DNA from 3 places in the Thermopolyspora flexuosa genome. Region 3 is predicted to be linked to each of the others. Evidence: riboswitches for the same ligand, from Rfam matches in the RefSeq annotation. Region 3 holds a riboswitch; each other region holds the start of a gene.
The links. A riboswitch is a leader RNA that binds a small molecule or an ion and turns the genes downstream of it on or off. The one in region 3 is predicted to bind cyclic di-AMP.
Positions count from the first base shown of each region.

Region 1: another riboswitch for cyclic di-AMP. It lies ahead of FHX40_RS25650 (hypothetical protein); the one in region 3 lies ahead of FHX40_RS14140 (C40 family peptidase).
Region 2: another riboswitch for cyclic di-AMP. It lies ahead of FHX40_RS21055 (C40 family peptidase); the one in region 3 lies ahead of FHX40_RS14140 (C40 family peptidase).

Region 1 is NZ_VFPQ01000001.1:816,469-822,219, forward strand. It holds gene FHX40_RS03585 (HAMP domain-containing sensor histidine kinase) at 1-272, shown strand, start outside; cyclic di-AMP (ydaO/yuaA leader) riboswitch at 873-1,053, shown strand; gene FHX40_RS25650 (hypothetical protein) at 1,454-2,194, shown strand; tRNA gene FHX40_RS03595 (tRNA-Lys) at 2,325-2,397, shown strand; gene FHX40_RS03600 (ArsB/NhaD family transporter) at 2,590-3,876, opposite strand; gene FHX40_RS03605 (CBS domain-containing protein) at 4,105-4,563, opposite strand; gene ilvD (dihydroxy-acid dehydratase) at 4,992-5,751, opposite strand, start outside.
Region 2 is NZ_VFPQ01000001.1:4,906,418-4,912,168, forward strand. It holds gene FHX40_RS21040 (histone-like nucleoid-structuring protein Lsr2) at 185-511, opposite strand; gene FHX40_RS25535 (RDD family protein) at 1,107-2,381, opposite strand; partial or broken gene FHX40_RS21050 (amino-acid N-acetyltransferase) at 2,732-3,280, opposite strand; cyclic di-AMP (ydaO/yuaA leader) riboswitch at 3,580-3,754, shown strand; gene FHX40_RS21055 (C40 family peptidase) at 3,758-4,729, shown strand; gene FHX40_RS21060 (helix-turn-helix domain-containing protein) at 4,936-5,184, opposite strand; gene lysX (bifunctional lysylphosphatidylglycerol synthetase/lysine--tRNA ligase LysX) at 5,405-5,751, opposite strand, start outside.
Region 3 is NZ_VFPQ01000001.1:3,346,748-3,352,498, forward strand. It holds gene FHX40_RS14135 (glycosyltransferase family 4 protein) at 1-679, opposite strand, end outside; gene FHX40_RS14140 (C40 family peptidase) at 926-1,609, opposite strand; cyclic di-AMP (ydaO/yuaA leader) riboswitch at 1,680-1,836, opposite strand; gene FHX40_RS14145 (C40 family peptidase) at 2,706-3,689, opposite strand; gene FHX40_RS14150 (NYN domain-containing protein) at 3,892-5,214, opposite strand; gene FHX40_RS14155 (DEDD exonuclease domain-containing protein) at 5,442-5,751, shown strand, end outside.

The DNA.
Region 1 (5,751 bases), 2.5 Mb from region 3:
GCGGCGGCGAGCTGACCGTGCGCGACCACGGGCCGGGCATCGCCGAGGAGGACCTGCCGTACGTGTTCGACCGGTTCTACCGGGCGCCGAGCGCGCGCTCGATGCCGGGCTCCGGGCTCGGCCTCGCCATCGTGCGGCAGGTGGTGGAGGGCCACGGCGGCACGGTCGCGGCGGGGAACGCGCCGGGCGGCGGCACGGTCGTGCGCATGCGGCTGCCGCTGCAGCAGGCCCCGTCGCGGCCGTCGCGGGCCCGGCAGCCGGTGCGGGCCTGACCGGCGCGGCGTGCCGTACTCGGCGGGTAACGCCCGGCCTGGGGCTCTCTCGACCTGACCTGGCAGGTCATCGGCGGATGTATGCGATAGTTCCACCTGGCCATGACGCACTCATGACGTGCGTCTCGATAGTGTTGAGGCAGGTCATGGGACCTGGGGCGCAACCGGCGCACCACAGGACTTCTTTCCGATAGGGACGTGGAGGGGGGAACCACGTCCGGAGCGGGACCCGTGGCGCTTTGGGGGAGGCGCCGAAACGGGCCGCGTGAGTCGGGGCCGGGCAGCAGGGGGAACTGCCCGGCCCCGACGTATGTCCGGAAACGGTGGCCGGGGGGACAGGGGGACGCCCGTGGGAGGTCCGTCCGCCCGGCCCTCCGGCCTTTACCGCCCGTCGACGCCGTCGCCACCCGTCCGGGCCGCTCGGAACGCCGCCCGGGAAGGCGGTTCGGGGTCGTTCGACCGCCGCCACCCGGCCCCGCGCGGGTCTCCCAGGGGTAGATCTTTTTGGGTGTTTTGGGTGGTTATCTTGGCATTTGGGTGACTTAGGCACTAGTGTCTTGTTCCGTTATCCGATGGAGACCTGGCCTCCGCCAGGAGGCCGGCCATCCGACGCCGAATCCCACGGGCGCCCAGCGCCCCGGGAGCCGGGGACCCAGTCGCGCGGGCGGCGCAGTGCAGGCCGTACCCGCGAGGGGTGAATCCAGCGGCGCGTGGCGCGCTGGTAGGGCACTCCTAGCCCGAACCCGTCAGCTAACCCGGTAGGCGAGATAGGAGAGGAGAACCAGGTGGAGAACCCCGACTCCACGGCCTCGCCCCGCCGGCGGGCGCCGTCCCATGACCAGGGCGACGGCCGCGACAGCACGCGGCGGCCACGCACCCGAAGCACAGGCTGACCGCCCTCTGCTTCGCCCGAGGCCGATCGGATGACCTCCATCTCGGCCCTCGGCCCCAGGTAACGGCCCCGGCGGACATCCGCGCCGTCACCTGCACATCCTCGCACAACCCCGCCGCGTCGTGGTGCGGCGTGTCTCATATCGCTTTCGCTGCGGGCGCCACCACGTTCCGTCTTCCGGCCGGCGTCCTCCGGCCGCAGGCGCCCCGTCCACGTGCCTTGTGCTCTGCCCTAGAGGTGCCGAGGTCGACGTGGAAGTCCTGTCCCCTCACGGAAGACCTCCCGTTCGATGAAGTTCCCCTTTGGCCTGAACAAGAACGATGTCAAGACGAAGTACGCCCCCCTCGCCGCCGGCCTCGTCGGCATCACCATGGCGGGCCTGACCATCGCGGGCGTCACCGACGACGCGAACGGCACCGCCGCGAAGGCCAAGACCGTCGCCGCCGACGTCCAGCCGCTCGCGATGACCGCGGGTGCGCGCGCCGCCGAGGGCCTCGCCGCCGCCGCGGCCGAGGCGAAGCAGAAGGACGAGGCGAAGAAGCGGGCCGCCGAGGCGCAGCGCAAGGCCGAGGCGAGAAAGGCGGCGGCGGCGAAGAAGAAGGCGGCACAGGCCGAGCGGCGGCTGCTCGTCGGCACGACCAAGGCCTCCTACTTCTGGGACGACGGCTCCGGCCGCCAGGGCGACACCGGTATGCCCGCCTCCGGCAAGCCCATGCAGAAGGGCCTGTTCGCCTCCCCGAGCTGGCCGCTCGGCACCGAGGGCTACGTGATCTACAAGGGCAGGAAGGCGAAGTTCTTCATCGGCGACCGCGGCCCCGGCGTGCCCTCCAACCACGGCGTCATGCTCGACATCGACGGCAAGACCTTCGCCGAGCTCACCGGCGGCACCTGGGACCCGAACACGCTCACCGTGCGCGGCAACGGCGGCCTCGGCCACATCCACGTGACGTACGTCATCACCAAGTGGGGCAACGGCCCCGGCCGCCCCGGCAAGCCGGTCCCGTTCTCCACCGGCGCCTGGCGGGAGTGATCCGGCCCTCCCGACGCCGCCGCGACGCCCGGGCACGCCCGCGACGACCTCGCCGGCCGGATGCCCGGGCCGGTATCCGATTCCGATGTGCGCAGACGCCTCGGGACTGCTATGGTTACGAACGTCGCTCGCGCCGCTAGCTCAACTGGCAGAGCAGCTGACTCTTAATCAGCGGGTTCGGGGTTCGAGTCCCTGGCGGCGCACCCGAAGACGCGATCTGGGCACCGTCCACCGGCGGTGCCCAGATCGCGTTTGGCGCTCATGTCTCCGGCCGGTCCGGTTCGCCTCCCTGCGGACGCCGGAGGGAGGTCCGACCCGCGGGCGGAAGGCGTGCTCCCGCCCGCGGAACGGCGCTCGTCACCGGCGGTCGCTCCGGGCGCCCACCCGCGGCCCGCTCACGTGAAGTAGCGCAGCCACACGTACACCCACGCCATCACCATGCTGAGCACGGTGACGAGCGCGCCGTACTTGGTGAACTCCCAGAAGCTGATGCGGTGGCCGGTGCGCGCCGCGATGCCGATGGCGACGACGTTCGCGCTCGCCGCGACCGCCGTGCCGTTGCCGCCGAAGTCGGCGCCGAGGGCGAACGCCCACCACAGCGCCTGCCCGATCTCCGGGGCCGGGGCCTCGGCGACCAGCCCTTCGACGATCGGGGCCATCGTGGCGACGTAGGGGATGTTGTCGAAGAAGGCGCCGAGCACGCCCGAGCCGAACAGCAGCGTGGTCGCCGACAGGAAGGGCGCGTCACCGAGCAGGTTCACCGCCCAGGTGCCGATCGTCTCGATCACGCCCGTGTGCACGAGCCCCGCGACCATCACGAACAGGCCCATGAAGAACACGAGCGTCGGCCACTCGACCTCCTCCATCGTCTCCGCCACGTCGGCCTTGGCCACCAGCATCATCACGCCGGCGCCGACGAGCGCGACGATCGACGGGGCGACGTGCAGGACCGAGTGGAGTGCGAAGCCCGCGATCACGCCGGCGAGGACGATCAGGCAGCGGGCGAGCAGCCTGGGATCGGTGATCGCCCGCCTCTCCTGCAGCGCCATCACCTCGGCCACGTGCTCGGGGTTGTACCGGAAGCTCCGGGCGAACAGCACGCGGGTGAGCAGCACGAAGACCGCGAAGATGATGACCACGATCGGGGTCATGTGCACGAGGAAGTCGTTGAACGTCAGCCCCCCGCGGCTTCCGATGATGATGTTCGGCGGGTCGCCGATGAGCGTCGCCGCGCCGCCGATGTTGGAGGCGAGAACCTCGGCGATGAGGTACGGCTGAGCCGGGATCTGCAGGCGGTTGCACACGACTACCGTGACCGGCGCGACCAGCATGATCGTGGTCACGTTGTCGAGCACGGGGGACGCGACCGCGGTGATGATCATCAACATCACCATCAGCCGGTACGGCCGGCCCTGGGAGCGTTTCGCCGCCCAGATGGCCAGGTAGTCGAAGACGCCCGTCCGCTTGATGATCCCGACGATGATCATCATGCCGAAGAGCAGGAAGATGACGTTCCAGTCGATGCCCTCGTGCTCGGAGTAGAACACCTCCTCTCCGGGGATCAGCCCGAGGACGGCCATCAGCCCCGCGGCGATGAGAACGGTCTTGACCTTGTCCGCTTTCTCGGTGGCGATGAAGAAGAACGCCACGCAGAAGATGGTGAGGGCGAGGAATGCGGTCATGCACCAGGCCTCGGCGGTGCGGCTCCATGGAGGATGGCGGTCGGGTCGGTGTGGTGGGCGGGGCCACCGAACTCAGCGCGCGGCCGCCCCGGTGATCGAGGCACGCGGTGTTCTGCGCAGGCCGAACCAAGGCACACGAAGATCGCCTCCGATCCAGTGACGTGAAATGAGAAGCGAGAAACGAAACGATCAGGGCTCCGGGGAGCGGAGGGGACGCCCACCCGGAGGTCAGTCGCCGAGGCCCGACAGGACCAGGTGGGTGAGCAGCCGTTCCAGGGTGATCACGCCGATCAGCGAGTCGCCGGCGTCGACGACCCCGACCAGCGGCCGTTGGGAACGTGCCATCAGCGCGGCGACCTCGAGCAGGGTGGCGTCGGCGGGCACGGTCACCGGCCGCTCCACCTGCCGTGGCATACAGTCCTCGAGGGTCAGGTCACCGAGCTCGTGCCAGAACCGGTCCGCGTGGGCCTCGTCGACCGCCCGTGCGAGCTGCGGGTCCTCCTGGTAGGCTCCGGGAATTCCCATCCGGAGCACCTGGGTGCCGGGAAGCACCTTCCGGGGCCTGCCCTCGTCGTCGACGAGGATGAGGCCGGGCAGTCTCCCCAGCGCCATCACCCGGATGGCCTTCACGACCGGGTCGCGGGCCGTTACCGTCGGCAGGCTTACGGCGATATCGCTGGCTTGCATGAATCCTTTCCGGTGGCGGGGCAAGCGGGTCGTTTCCGATACGGTCACGGCACCTCCCCGCGGCTCGGTGACGACAGGGCTAATCGACGACGTCAGCTGGGGAAAATGGCTTACGTCGCCGCACCGCCAGTCTTGCCCGGTTTGCCGGAATGCGGCTATTGGGGTCAGGCCCCATTTGTGATGGGTGTGAACATGCAGACGCATGGGCCGGCCGCCGGCGACGGCGGCCCAGGGGAGCGGTGGCGTCCGCCGCGGCCAGGGGCGGGCCGGCCGTACCACGCGGGCACCGGACGTGGAGATGAACGACCCGGGGAGGGCCTGCGTTCCCGGGTACGGCCGGGCGGGGTTTCCGGAAACGGAAAGGCCCCTGACGGCCTGCCGGGGTGATCCCCGGGACAGGCCGCCAAGGGCCGGGCTGCGGGTGTCCTTCAGCCGCCGAGCGTCGCGCCCTCGGTGAGCGGGCGGACGGTCCGCGCGTAGACCGAGAGCCAGCCGCAGCCGGGCGGGGCCGGGGTCTCGGGCATGGCCGCCCGCCGCCTGGCGAGCTCGTCCTCGTCGACCTCGAGGTCGATCGTGCGCGCGTCCACGTCGATGCTGATCATGTCGCCGTCCCGGACGAGCCCGAGCGGGCCGCCGACCGCGCCCTCCGGGCTCACCTCGGCGACCACGAGGCCCTTGTTCACCAGGCCGGACATCTGGCCGTCGGTGACCACGGCGACCTCCGGGCCGAGGCCGGCGCCGTCGAGCGCGAACACGAACGCCGAGGTGAGCCCCATGCCGGGCGAGCCGCGCAGGCCCAGGCCGGTGAGCACGAGCACCTGGCCGGGCTCGACCTCGCCGTTCCGGATGGCCGCGATGCCCTCCTCGCGGGAGCGGAACACCTTGGCCGGGCCGCGGAAGCGGCGCGGGGCCTCGTCGGCGACGGTGCGCTTCACCACCGCGCCGTCGGGCGCGAGCGAGCCGCGGATCACCACGATGCCGGGGTGCCGGGCGAGCGGGTCGTCGAGCGGGCGGATCACGTCGGACTCGGGCGGGGTGACCGACGAGACGATCTCCCGCACGGTACGGCCGGACACCGTGGGCCGGTCGAGGTCGAGCATGGGGGCGAGCCGGTGCATGAGGGCGAGCGCGCCGCCCGCCGCCTCGAACTCGTCGATGCGCCGCGGGCCGTTCGGCTTCACCCCGGCG
Region 2 (5,751 bases), 1.6 Mb from region 3:
CTAGGCAAGAGACGTTCCCCGAGAGCAGGGCGTTCACCCCCATCCAACTACTGTTCGGGGGTGAGGTGTTCCCGCTACGCCGCAAGCGAACGATGTTTAACGAACCCGCAAAAGAGGATCATGCGGTTATCCCGGCCGTCGGGGGTCTGCAACGGCCGGGATAACCGCACGGTCGCACCGCCTGCTAGTGGGCCTGCTCGTACCGCTCCACCACGGAGGCGGCAATGCGACCGCGTTCGCTGACCGGGAGGCCCTGCGCCTTGGCCCAGGAGCGGATCTCCGCGCTCTTCTCACGGGACGTCGAGCGCTGCGAGCGCCGGCGCCGCGAGGGGGTCGGGTCCGCCCGGCGGGCGTGGGTCACGAAAGGATTGAGCGCCTCCCGCAGCTTCTTGGCGTTTTCGTCGCTCAGGTCGATCTCGTAATAGTTTCCGTCAATGGCGAAGGACACGGTCTCATTGGCCGTCCCGCCATCGAGGTCGTCGATCAGAATCTTCTGGATCTGCGTGGCCACCTAGAGCATTCCTTTCGCAGGGTCATTGTTTGATTCGCTAGCCAAACATATACCCTGTTTTCATCGTGAGCAATTCGCTCTCTTCGTGGATTCTAGGCCAGGAGTCATGACCCCGAGGCTTCCCGGGAGTTCGCGGCGCGATCCCGCTCGCGCGTCGCGGCGGGCCCCTCGGCGCGGACCAACTTGACCACCGCATAGATGACGACGGCCGCCACGACTCCCGGGGGTATCAAAGCGGACAATACCTGAAACATAGGTCATCCTCCCGACCTCTCGGGGTATTGGGGCGTCCCCCGGCCGGGGCGCCCGCGTGGCTACTGTCAAGCCTAATGCGCGTCTCTCCAGGCTTCTTACCCGATGACCGACAAAGTGGGCCGGAATGCCGGTCCGGCGCGCCGGAACCCCCGGCGGCACAGGGGTTCCGGACTCGCTGACCTGGGCAAAGGATCTTGGATAACCCGCCGGTGGCGGTCCGGCAAAGCGAAAGGACCCCGCCAAGGGTCAAGATTGTCCCAAACGGCGTACCGGCGGACGCAAGGCGCGGACACGAAAACGGGGCCGACAGGCTGTAAACCTTCGGCCCCGTCATCTTCCACTACTTAACCTTGACAACCACCGTGCCGGCGACCTTGTCGTGCAGGCATTGCTGCAGCGGCTTGTCGAAGAACAGCCACACGGCGTTGACGACCGGGAAGACGTAGGTGAGGTACTTGATGACCGGAATGGGCTGCAGCGCCAAGGGCAGCCACATAACCGCGCTCCGTTTGAGCGCCGCGTCCTTCGGCAGTCCCTCGGGGCCGAGCGTGCCGCCGACCTGCACCACCCTGATGCCCAGCGCGAGCTTGCCGAGCGTCTGCCCGTTCCTGCCGAGAAGGAGGAACTCGTAGGCGAACGCGGCCGCGGCGATGAGGATTAGCGAGCTCACCAACTCCTCGAGGCTCGTCGACGACGACACCATGACGCCGCTGACGATCGAGGAGATGATGAATCCCACCACGCCGACGAGGAGGGTGTCGATGAGGCGGGCGAGCAGGCGCTGCCACCACTCCGCGAGCGGCGCGGGCGCCCCCGGCGGGGTCACGCCCTGCGCGTAGGCCGGCTGGCCGTACCCCTGGCCGTAGCCCGGCTGCGCGTACCCCTGCTGACCGTAGGCGGCCGGCTGGGCGTACCCCTGGTAGCCCTGCTGCCCGTATCCGGCGGCGCCGGACTGGCCGTAGCCGGGCTGGGCGTAGCCGGCCTGCTGCCCGCCGTACCCCTGCTGGCCGTAGGACGGCTGGCCGTACCCGGTCTGCTGCCCGTACCCCTGCGGCCCGGTCTGCTGACCGTACCCGGCCTGCTGCCCGTAGCCGGGCTGCCGGCCATACGCCTGCTGGCCGTAGGCCTGCTGCGGACCGCTCTGCGAACCGTACGCCTGCGGGCCGGACTGCTGCCCGCCGTACGGCTGCTGCTGCCCGTAGGCCTGCGGCCCGGACTGCTGACCGTAACCGGCCTGCTGGCCGTACGCCTGCGGGCCCGACTGGCCGCCGTAGGCCTGCTGCGGTCCGCTCTGCGGGCCATAGGCCTGCGGCCCGGTCTGCTGTCCCCCGTACGGCTGCTGCTGGCCATAGGCCCCGCCCTGCTGCCCGTAGGCACCCCCCTGGGCGGACTGCTGGCCGTAGGCCTGGCCGTACGCCTGCTGCGGACCGCTCTGCGGCCCGTACGCCTGCGGCCCGGTCTGCTGCCCGCCGTACGGCTGCTGCTGCCCGTAGGCCTGCCCGCCGTAGCCGTACTGGGCCGCGCCCTGTCCCTGCCGGCCGTAGCCCGCCTGGCCATAGGTGTCCCCCTGACCGGGCTGCGGGCCGTAACCCTGCTGATTGGATCGGTAGCTCACGACCGTCGCTTCCGGGTCGTATCCGTCCCCCGGTCGGTCGCCGCTCTGCCGGGCGTCGGGCGCCCCCGGCGCCGACCCGGCATCCGGCTCGTCCCGTGGATACGGTGGCTGTCCGGTGCTCACCGTGTCACCTCACTTCGCGTGGGGCATGTGGCGCATTTCAGGCACATGCTGGCTGTTGCCCAACGTAGCGGCCCGAGAGATCAGCCGTCACCCTTGCCGCCTTCGCCCGGAGAATCGGCGCCCGCGGTTTCGGTTCCGGAGGAAGTGCCCGGGGAATCGGCACGGACCGAAACGGCTCGGGAGGAATCGACGCCGCGGTAATCGGCGCCGGCCGAGGCCGTGCCGGACGAATCCGGAGGCGGCTCCAGGTGCAGCAGCATCCTCGTGTTGCCGAGCGTGTTGGGTTTGACGTGCTCCAGATCAAGGAACTCGGCCACCCCCTCGTCATAGGAGGCGAGCAGCTCCGCGTACACCTCGGGGGAGACCGGGGTCCCTTGAATCGGGACGAAACCGTGCCTGGCGAAGAAGCCCACCTCGAAGGTCAGGCAGAAGACACGGCGAAGTCCCAACTCCCGTGCGGTGTCGAGGAGGGCGCCGACGATGCGGTGGCCGATGCCGCGGCCGCGGTATTCCGGGTCCACGGCGACCGTGCGTATCTCCGCGAGGTCCTCCCAGAGCACGTGGAGCGCTCCGCACCCGACAACGACACCGCGGTGCTCCGCCACCCAGAACTCCTGCACGTCCTCATAGAGGGTGACGGTCGCCTTCTTGAGCAGCCGCGGTCCCACACCCGAGTACATGTCGACGAGCCGCCGGATCCCCCGCACATCCGGAGTGCGGGCACGTCGGACGACGATCTCGCTCTCCGGCGGGGTGAACTCCGCGACCTGCTCCATGACAGGTCAGAGTATCCTGCCGGAGCCCTGCCGTATCCGTTGGTCCGTTATCCCCGGACGATTCCGTGATGTGATCACATTTGCGGCCGGTCCGGAACCGCCCGGACGATCCGTTCCGCACCGGCTCCGACGTGCCGCTTCTCCGCTCCGGTACGGCACGGCGCCCCGCGGATCGGCGGGATATGCGGCCGTGACCGGACCGTGATTGAGAGGTTGTCGAATCACAACGAAATCGTGGTTTCGGTTGAGGGCCACCGGGGCGTGCATTAATGTCCAGCTTCGATGTCGGCCGTGTGCCCACGGCCGATCCGCCGAATCCCCACCGCCCCCGCACCGGCACGGGGAACCGGGGACCCATACCCTCGTGGGGGTGAATCCGAGGACTCCCGCCGGAGCGACCGGCACGGGGTCCGGTAGGGCTGCTCCCGGCCCGAACCCGTCAGCTAACCCGGTAGGCGGCCACCGAGAGGAGCTTGCTTGCTGCTGCGCACGTTCCTGGTCGGCGTCCTCGTCGCCGCACTGACGCTGGGTACCACCGCGTCGGCCTCGGCCGACCCCGAGCCCAGCCTCAACCGGCTCACCAAGCAGCTCGAGTCCCTCTACGAGGAGATCGAGAAGCTGACCGAGCAGTACAACGGCGAGCGCGAGCGGCTGAAGAAGGCCAAGCGGACGGCGGACGAGGCTCAGCGCGTGCTCCGCGAGAACGAGGACGAGCTCGCCGTCCGGCGCGAGCGCGCCAACCTGCTCACCCAGGGCGCGTACATGATGGGCGGCTTCGGCTCGGTGCTCGGCGCGGTCGGCAGCGCCGACCCCGACGCCTACCTCGACGGCGCGGCGACCGGGTACGCGCTGCAGATGGAGCGCGGCGCCGAGGTGAACCGGCTCAGCAAGCTGCTCGCGGACGCCGAGCGGGCCAAGAAGGAGGCCCAGCGGCAGCAGGCCGAGGTCGCCAAGATCGTCAAGAGCCTCGACGCGCGCCGCGAGAAGATCACCAAGCTGATCGCCCGTACCGAGAGCAGCATCTACCGCGAGGCGAACGAGCAGCTCAAGGCCGCCGCGGGCAGGCCGCGGCGGATGAACATCCCGATCGTCGGGAACGGCAAGGCCGCCCAGGCCGCGCGGTGGGCGATGACCCAGCAGCTCAAGCCGTACGTGTGGGGGGCCGCGGGCCCGAACGCCTACGACTGCTCCGGCCTGGTGATGTGGGCGTACGCGAAGGTGGGCATCCGCCTGCCGCACTACACCGGCACCCAGTGGACCGCCGGCCGCCACATCCCCAAGAGCGAGCTGCGCCCCGGCGATCTGGTGTTCTTCTACAGCGACCTGCACCACGTCGGCATCTACATCGGCGGCGGCCTCATGGTGCACGCCCCGCGGACCGGTGACGTGGTGCGCGTGGCCTCGATCAACAACCGGCCCTTCGCGGGGGCCGTCCGCATCGCCGACTGACGCGCCCGGCGGCCTCGGCCGACGGACGGGCGTGCGGCGGTACACGCCGCCTGCCGCCGGCACCCCGGTGCGGTTCCCGCCCTGCCGCCCCGGCACCGCGGAGTCCGGCTTCGGCCGCTGACGAACGAAGCCCGGGCGGCCACCACACGGTCGGTGGGGCACGTCCGGGTCCGGTCCGTCGAGTTCGGGCGCGTCCGGATGGCGGATCAGATGAGTCGCCTGCGGGCCGCCCAGGCGACCGCCTCGATGGCGGTGGCGACGCCGATGCGGTCGCAGATGCCGCGCAGCCGACGCCGCACGGTGCGCCCGCTCACGTCGAGCCGCCGCCCGACCCGGTCGACCGTGACGCCCTTGGCGAGCTCGGACAGCAGGAGCAGGTCCTCCTCGGTGAGCGTGACGCCCTCCGTGGCGACGACGCGATCGCCCCGTTGGGTAACCACATCGGAAACCGCCATCGGGAAACCTCCCTCACGACGAACTCGGCGATGTCGCTTTGTCTTGGCCCGCTCCGTGTCGAACGCTAAACGCATCGATCAAGGTCGTCAAGCGCTGTGCGGTGGTTCTGTGGAGAACCCCACAAACACGTCACCGAGGGGCATGATCGATTTTTACGATCACACCCCTCGGCGCCGAATTTGAGATTTCACGAAAACGGACGAAATATATCGTCCGGATTCACTGGATGGGCTTGACCAGCGGGAACAGGATCGTCTCCCGGATGTTCCTCCCGGTGAACGCCATGATCATCCGGTCGATGCCCACGCCCACGCCGCCGGTCGGCGGCATGCCGTACTCCAATGCCCGGAGGAAATCCTCGTCGAGCTGCATCGCCTCCGGATCCCCGCCCGCCGCGAGCAGCGACTGCTCGGTGAGCCGGCGCCGCTGCTCGATCGGATCGATGAGCTCCGAATACGCGGTGGCGAGCTCGGTGCCGAAACCGATGAGGTCCCATTTCTCGGTGAGCCGGGGGTCCTCCCGGTGCTGCCGGGTGAGCGGCGAGGTCTCGACGGGGTAGTCCATCA
Region 3 (5,751 bases):
CGCCGACGAGCAGCAGGAAGGCCCCCGGGGCCGCGCGCAGCACCTCCGGCCAGACCCGGATGAGCATGTCCTGCCCCTTGCGCGGCACCAGCCGGGAGACGCACACCACCACCGGCCGGTCCCCCAGGCCGAGCGCCGCCCGGATCTCGGCACCGCCCGCCCCGGGCCGGAACACCTCGGTGTCCACGCCGGGCGTGAGCCGTACCAGCTTCTCCGGCGGGATCGGGCCGGAGAGCCGGTCGAAGGTGTAGCCGCCGAGGTAGGTGACGACGTCGGCGCCCTCGGCGATGCGGCGCAGCAGCGCGCGGCCGACCCCGAGGCCGGCCCAGGCGGCCTCGTGCCCGTGGGTGAGCATGACCACGCGGCGCGCCCCGGCCTGCCGCAGCGCGGGCGCGAGCAGGCCCATCGGCAGCGCCGCCCCGAACACGACCGTGTCGCACCCGTGCTCCCGCACCAGCCGGGCCGCGCGCCGGGCGACCGACGGCACCGGCAGCATGAGCGAGGTGGGGTGCCGCACCACCCGGTACGGCTGGCGCGCGTCGAACGCCTCGCACCCCTTCCACCGCGGCGCGTAGACCACCACCGAGCCGGGCGGGCGGCGCACGGCCAGGGCGTGCACGAACGCCTGGATGCCGCCCGGCCGGGGCGGGAAGTCGTTGGTGACGATCAGGGTGCTCACGTCGGGCCGTCTCGGTGCGCGGAGGCGGGTGCCTTGGCGTGCGCCCCGGAGGCGATGGGACGCGCTCCGAATCTACTGCACACACCGGTCGCCGCGGCGGCAGCCCGGAGCGATCCCCCGGCCGCGCCCCGGCGCCCCGCGCGCGGGGTGCGGCGACGGCCGGTCGCGGTGAGGGCCCGGGACAGGGCGCGGCCCCGCCCACCGCTGCGGTGGGCGGGGCCGCGCTCCGTCGCGGTTCGCCGCGGGCTACAGGCCCGGGCGCACGGCGCCGCTGAACGAGGACCTGCGCCAGGCGCTGAGCTTGTCGATCCGCACCCGCTTGCCGGAGCTCGGCGAGTGGATCATCCTGCCCTTCCCGACGTACATGCCGACATGGCCCTTGCCGTTGAAGAAGAGCAGGTCGCCCGGGCGGAGGTCGTTCCAGGAGACCTTGGTCTTGATCAGGCGGTACTGGGCGGTGGTCACGCGCGGAATCCGCACGCCGGCCTTCCGCCAGGCGTACTGCACGAAGCCGGAGCAGTCGAAGGCGTGCGGCCCGGTGCCGCCGTACCGGTACGGCGCGCCGATCTTCGACTTCGCGACGGCCACGGCCTTGCTCGCCTTGAGGCGCTGGCGTGCGGCCCTGCTCAGCTTCCTGCCGCTCGCGTCACCGGACTTCGCGTCCTTCGTCTTCGTGCCGCTCGACGAGGTGGAGGTGGCGTCCGCCGTGCTCCCGGTCGCCGTGCTCGCCGACGCCCGCCCCGCGGCCGACACGACGCCGCCCAGGGTGGCGCCGGCCGGCGTCGTGGTCTCCAGGATCCCGGTCGTGGCGGCGGGGACCGGCGATCCGGTCCGGGCCGCGGCCGTCGTGCCGTGCTCGGTGGTGGCGGCGTTCGCCGCGGGGGAATCGATGGCGACCGCCCCGGTCGACACGGTCACGGTGAGCGCCACGCCACCGAGGGTGACGCGGGCGGCACGAGACAGACGGGGGTTGTGCGCGTTGGTAGACAGGATCTCTCCTAGGGTCTTCCGCTTGTGCCTACCGGGTTAGCTGACGGGTTCGGGTGGGGAAGTCTCGCCCTACGGTGCGATCACCGATTCACCCCGTGGCCCTGGGAGGGCCGATTGGGTCCCCGGCTCCATGCCTCCTGACTGCATGGACTCGGCGGTTCGCCGCGCTCCGCTCCGGCGATCGTCCATCGCGCGGATCGCGGCCGGATATTGATCTGTTATCTGCACGCCCGGCGCCGGTGCCGGGCGCTTCCCGCAGCGGCATGTCGCGCTCGCCGCCGAACCGAAAAGTTACACAGCCGTGGCAAAGCCGTGAACCGTTTCGCCGAAACTGCTCACTCCGCGACGGCCGATCGGGAAACGAAAAGCGCAGTTCAGCGGCATTCTCGTTACCGTTCTGTGATTCGCATCACAAACCCCCTCCAGGGGCTTGAAACCGCCACATCCGCCCCATGGGCCACACGATTCAAGATCAAAACGCCGTCATGCGCCCGGGAAACGATGATCGCTACACATCGGCAGGAAACACGGGAACATGACCACACCCGAGAAAATCTCAGCATCCGAGAAACCCGGCATGCCGGTGAAGCGCTTTCCCGGCAGATCACGAGCCGATAAATCACCGCGCCATCCACTAAACGTGAGAAATATCACCCGCCGCCCAAGCGATTGTTCGGCCCGGTTCGACGATGAAAGGCGCTCGCAAAAAACAGCTCGTCGCAGGACGGCAAAGGGGTACGCGGGCGCGGCGGCGGCCCGCCGGAGCGAAGGGGGGAACGCGACCGGCGGCACCGCACGGGGCCGGTGCCGCCGGGAACGGCACGGGGTGCCGGATCCGGTTCGCGGCGGCGCCTGCTCACGTCACCGAGGCGTCGCCGCAGGGGCGAGGAGGCGATCATCAGGTTCGCCCGGCGCCGCCCGCCCGGCACGGCGGGCCGCCGTACGGCACGCGCCCGGCCCCGCGTCCCGTGACACCGTTCGGCGATGTTCCTTCCGGTGCCTCCCACGCCGGGACGCGACGGGCCGGGCGCCGCGGTTACGGCCGTACCCCGCCGAGCAGGCGGTGCATGCCGTAGGCGGAGAGGGTGGTGATCTTCACGACGTCACCGGTGCGCGGCGCGTGCACCATCTTCCCGCCGCCGATGTAGAGGCCGACGTGCCCCAGGCTCCGGCTGAACACCAGGTCGCCCGGCTGCAGCGCGTCCAGCGGCACCCGCCGGCTCGCGCCCCACGCCCACTGCTGCGTGGTGGTACGCGGCAGCTCCACCCCGGCCGCCCGCCAGGCCGCCTGGGTGAGGCCGGAGCAGTCCCACGCCCCCGGCCCGGTGCCGCCGTACCGGTACGGCTTGCCGATCTGCGCGAAGGCGAACTGCAGCGCGACCCGGGCGTTGCCCGAGGCGGGCCCGGTGTAGCGCATGCCGGCGCTGTTGGGGTCGCCGGTCTTGTAGGTCCCCAGCCGGCGCAGCAGCCGCTCCTGCTCGCGCACGAGCTTCTCGACCTCGATCTTCTTGCGGCGGAAGTCCTCGCGGTCCTCCTCCGCCTCCTTCATGGCCTTCTTGGCCTCGTCGCGCCGCTGCTCCAGCTCCTTGACCGCCTGCTCGAAGCCCTTGAGCGCCTCGGCCCGGGCGGCGGAGAGCTGGGTGAGCGTGGCGATGCCGCTCAGCGCCCGCTGCGGGTCCCCGGCGCCGGTGATGCCGGCGATCCCGATGTCGCCCTCGGAGTAGGCGGTCGCCACCAGGCTGCGGATGTCGGCGCGCATGCGGTCCACCCGCTCCTGGCGCTCCTTGAGGTCGGCGTTGAGCTCCTGGTACTTCTTGCGCGTCTTCTTCCAGCGCTCGTTGGCCTCGTTGTACCGCTCGACCGCCAGGTCCGCCTTGTCCTCGAGCTTCTTCAGCTTCGCCTTCGCCTCGGCGATCGTGGGCCGCGGCTCGGCCATGGCCGGGCCGGCCAGGCCGGCCTGGAACGCGACCACCATGGCCGCGGACAGGCCGACCGCGAGCGGCACCCGGCGGTGCCACATCGGACGCCCCCGGCCAGGAGCGGAATCCCGGCCCGACTCGTCGAGGATGCGTCCATTCCGAACATCGCGTACGGCCACGTTTGGTGCCAGCCTTCCCCAGCGAGATAACCGGGGCGTGACGTTACTCAAGAGAATTCTGGGATTTCAACCGGTTCACCGGTATTGAACCGAAGGCACGCGGCGGCCGTACCCCCAGGCGGGATCACCCTCGTCCCAGGCGACGGAGCAGCACGGATGACGGCAACGGACGGGCGCCCATGCGCCGGACCGACTCGGCCACCTCCCGGTCGGAGGAGACCACCGCCATCGCCCGGCCGGGCGGCTCGGCGCGCACCAGCCGGCGGATGAGGTCGTCGGCGATCTCGCCGGGCGCGCTGAACAGCACGCGCACCCCGCGCGGGGCCTGCACCTGCACCGGGCCGTCGAGCTCGGCGCCGTCGAACACGCAGGTGATCTCCACGCGGGACTGCACGGCGAGGCCGCCGAGCCCGGTGAGCAGCCGGGCGCGCTGGTCGACGAGGGTGAGCGACGGATAGCCGGTCTTGGTGACGTTGTAGCCGTCGACGATGAGGTGCAGCCGGGGGATGGCGAGCAGCTGGTCGAGCAGCTCCGGATCGTCGTCGTCGAGGGCGCGGGCGGGCATCGCCCGTACGCTCGGACGCCCCGGGGCGACCGCGGCCACCGAGTCCGCCGGGCGGGTGATGGACGCGGGCAGCGCCAGCTCGCTGCGCAGCCCGGCCGCGGCGTCCTGCAGCGTGTCGAGCAGCACCCGGATGCGCGCGTCGTCGAAGCTGCGCCCCTCGCGCGCGGCACGGCGGGCCGCGTCGACCTGTTCCTCGGCCTCGGCGAGCCGCTCCCGCAGCCGCCGTACCTCGGCCTCGCTCGCGCTCGCCGCCTGCGCGGCGGCGGCCTTCGCCTCCGCCGCGGCCGCCTCCAGCTCCTGCGCCCGCGCCTCGGCGGTCTTGACCCGCTCCCGCGCCTCGTGCAGCTTGCGCCGCAGGTCGGCGATCTCCGCGCGGGCCTCCTTGAGCTGCTCGCGCAGCCGGTCGATCTCCGCCTTGCTCGCGTTCTTCTGCGCCGCGAGCTGCTCGCGCAGCCGGGCGATCGTCTGCTCCTGCGCGGTGCCCTCGGCGGCGGCCGCGCACCGCTCCAGATCGGCCCGCGCGGTCTCCACCAGGTCCGGCCAGCCGGGCGGCCGGGTGAGGTACGCGGCGGCGGCGACGACCACCGGATCCGCGGCGGCCGGCACCGTGCCCTCGTTGAGGCTGCGCACCAGCTCGGGCCATGCCTCGGCGAGCGCCTCCGCCACGGTCTCGCGGAACCTCTTGTCGGTCTCGAGCTGGGTGGCGATCGGCGCACCGCCGAGCCGGGCCCGCTTGCGCGGATCGAACCGGGCGATGGTGCGCAGCGGCGGAGGCACGGCGGGGGGAGGCAGCGTCCCGAGCACCTGGGCCGCGAGCTCCACCACATGGGCGCGGACCGGCTCGGGCAACGGGCGAGACAGACCCTCTTCGGCTGAACTCATTCCCCTGCTCCCAGTCTGGCCCCTGCCATGCACACCCTCGGCGAACCCTTCATGTCCTCCTTGTCAAGGGTACGACCGTGTCGCACCTGATCGAGTCGGCAAGGTCACGCGGAGCGACATGAAGCGCCAGTGAACGGACGGTCATCTCAGCTTATAGACAAGCGCTTGGTCGGATCACCGTGGCGACGACCGGCGGCGCGCGGCCGTACCGCCCCACCCTACGGGCGATGTCGGTGGTGACCTTTAATGTCTCCGGCGTGGAACCGGTACAGGGCACGTTCGACGACCTCGGCACCCCGCTGCACGAGGTCACGTTCGTGGTGTTCGACCTGGAGACCACCGGCGGCTCGGCCAGGGAACACGCGATTACCGAGATCGGCGCGGTCAAGGTGCGGGGCGGCGAGCGGCTCGGCGAGCTCGCCACGCTCGTCGATCCCGGCACGCCCATCCCGCCGTTCATCACCGTGCTCACCGGGATCACCGACGCGATGGTGACGGCCGCGCCGAAGATCGCCTCGGTGCTGCCCACGTTCCTCG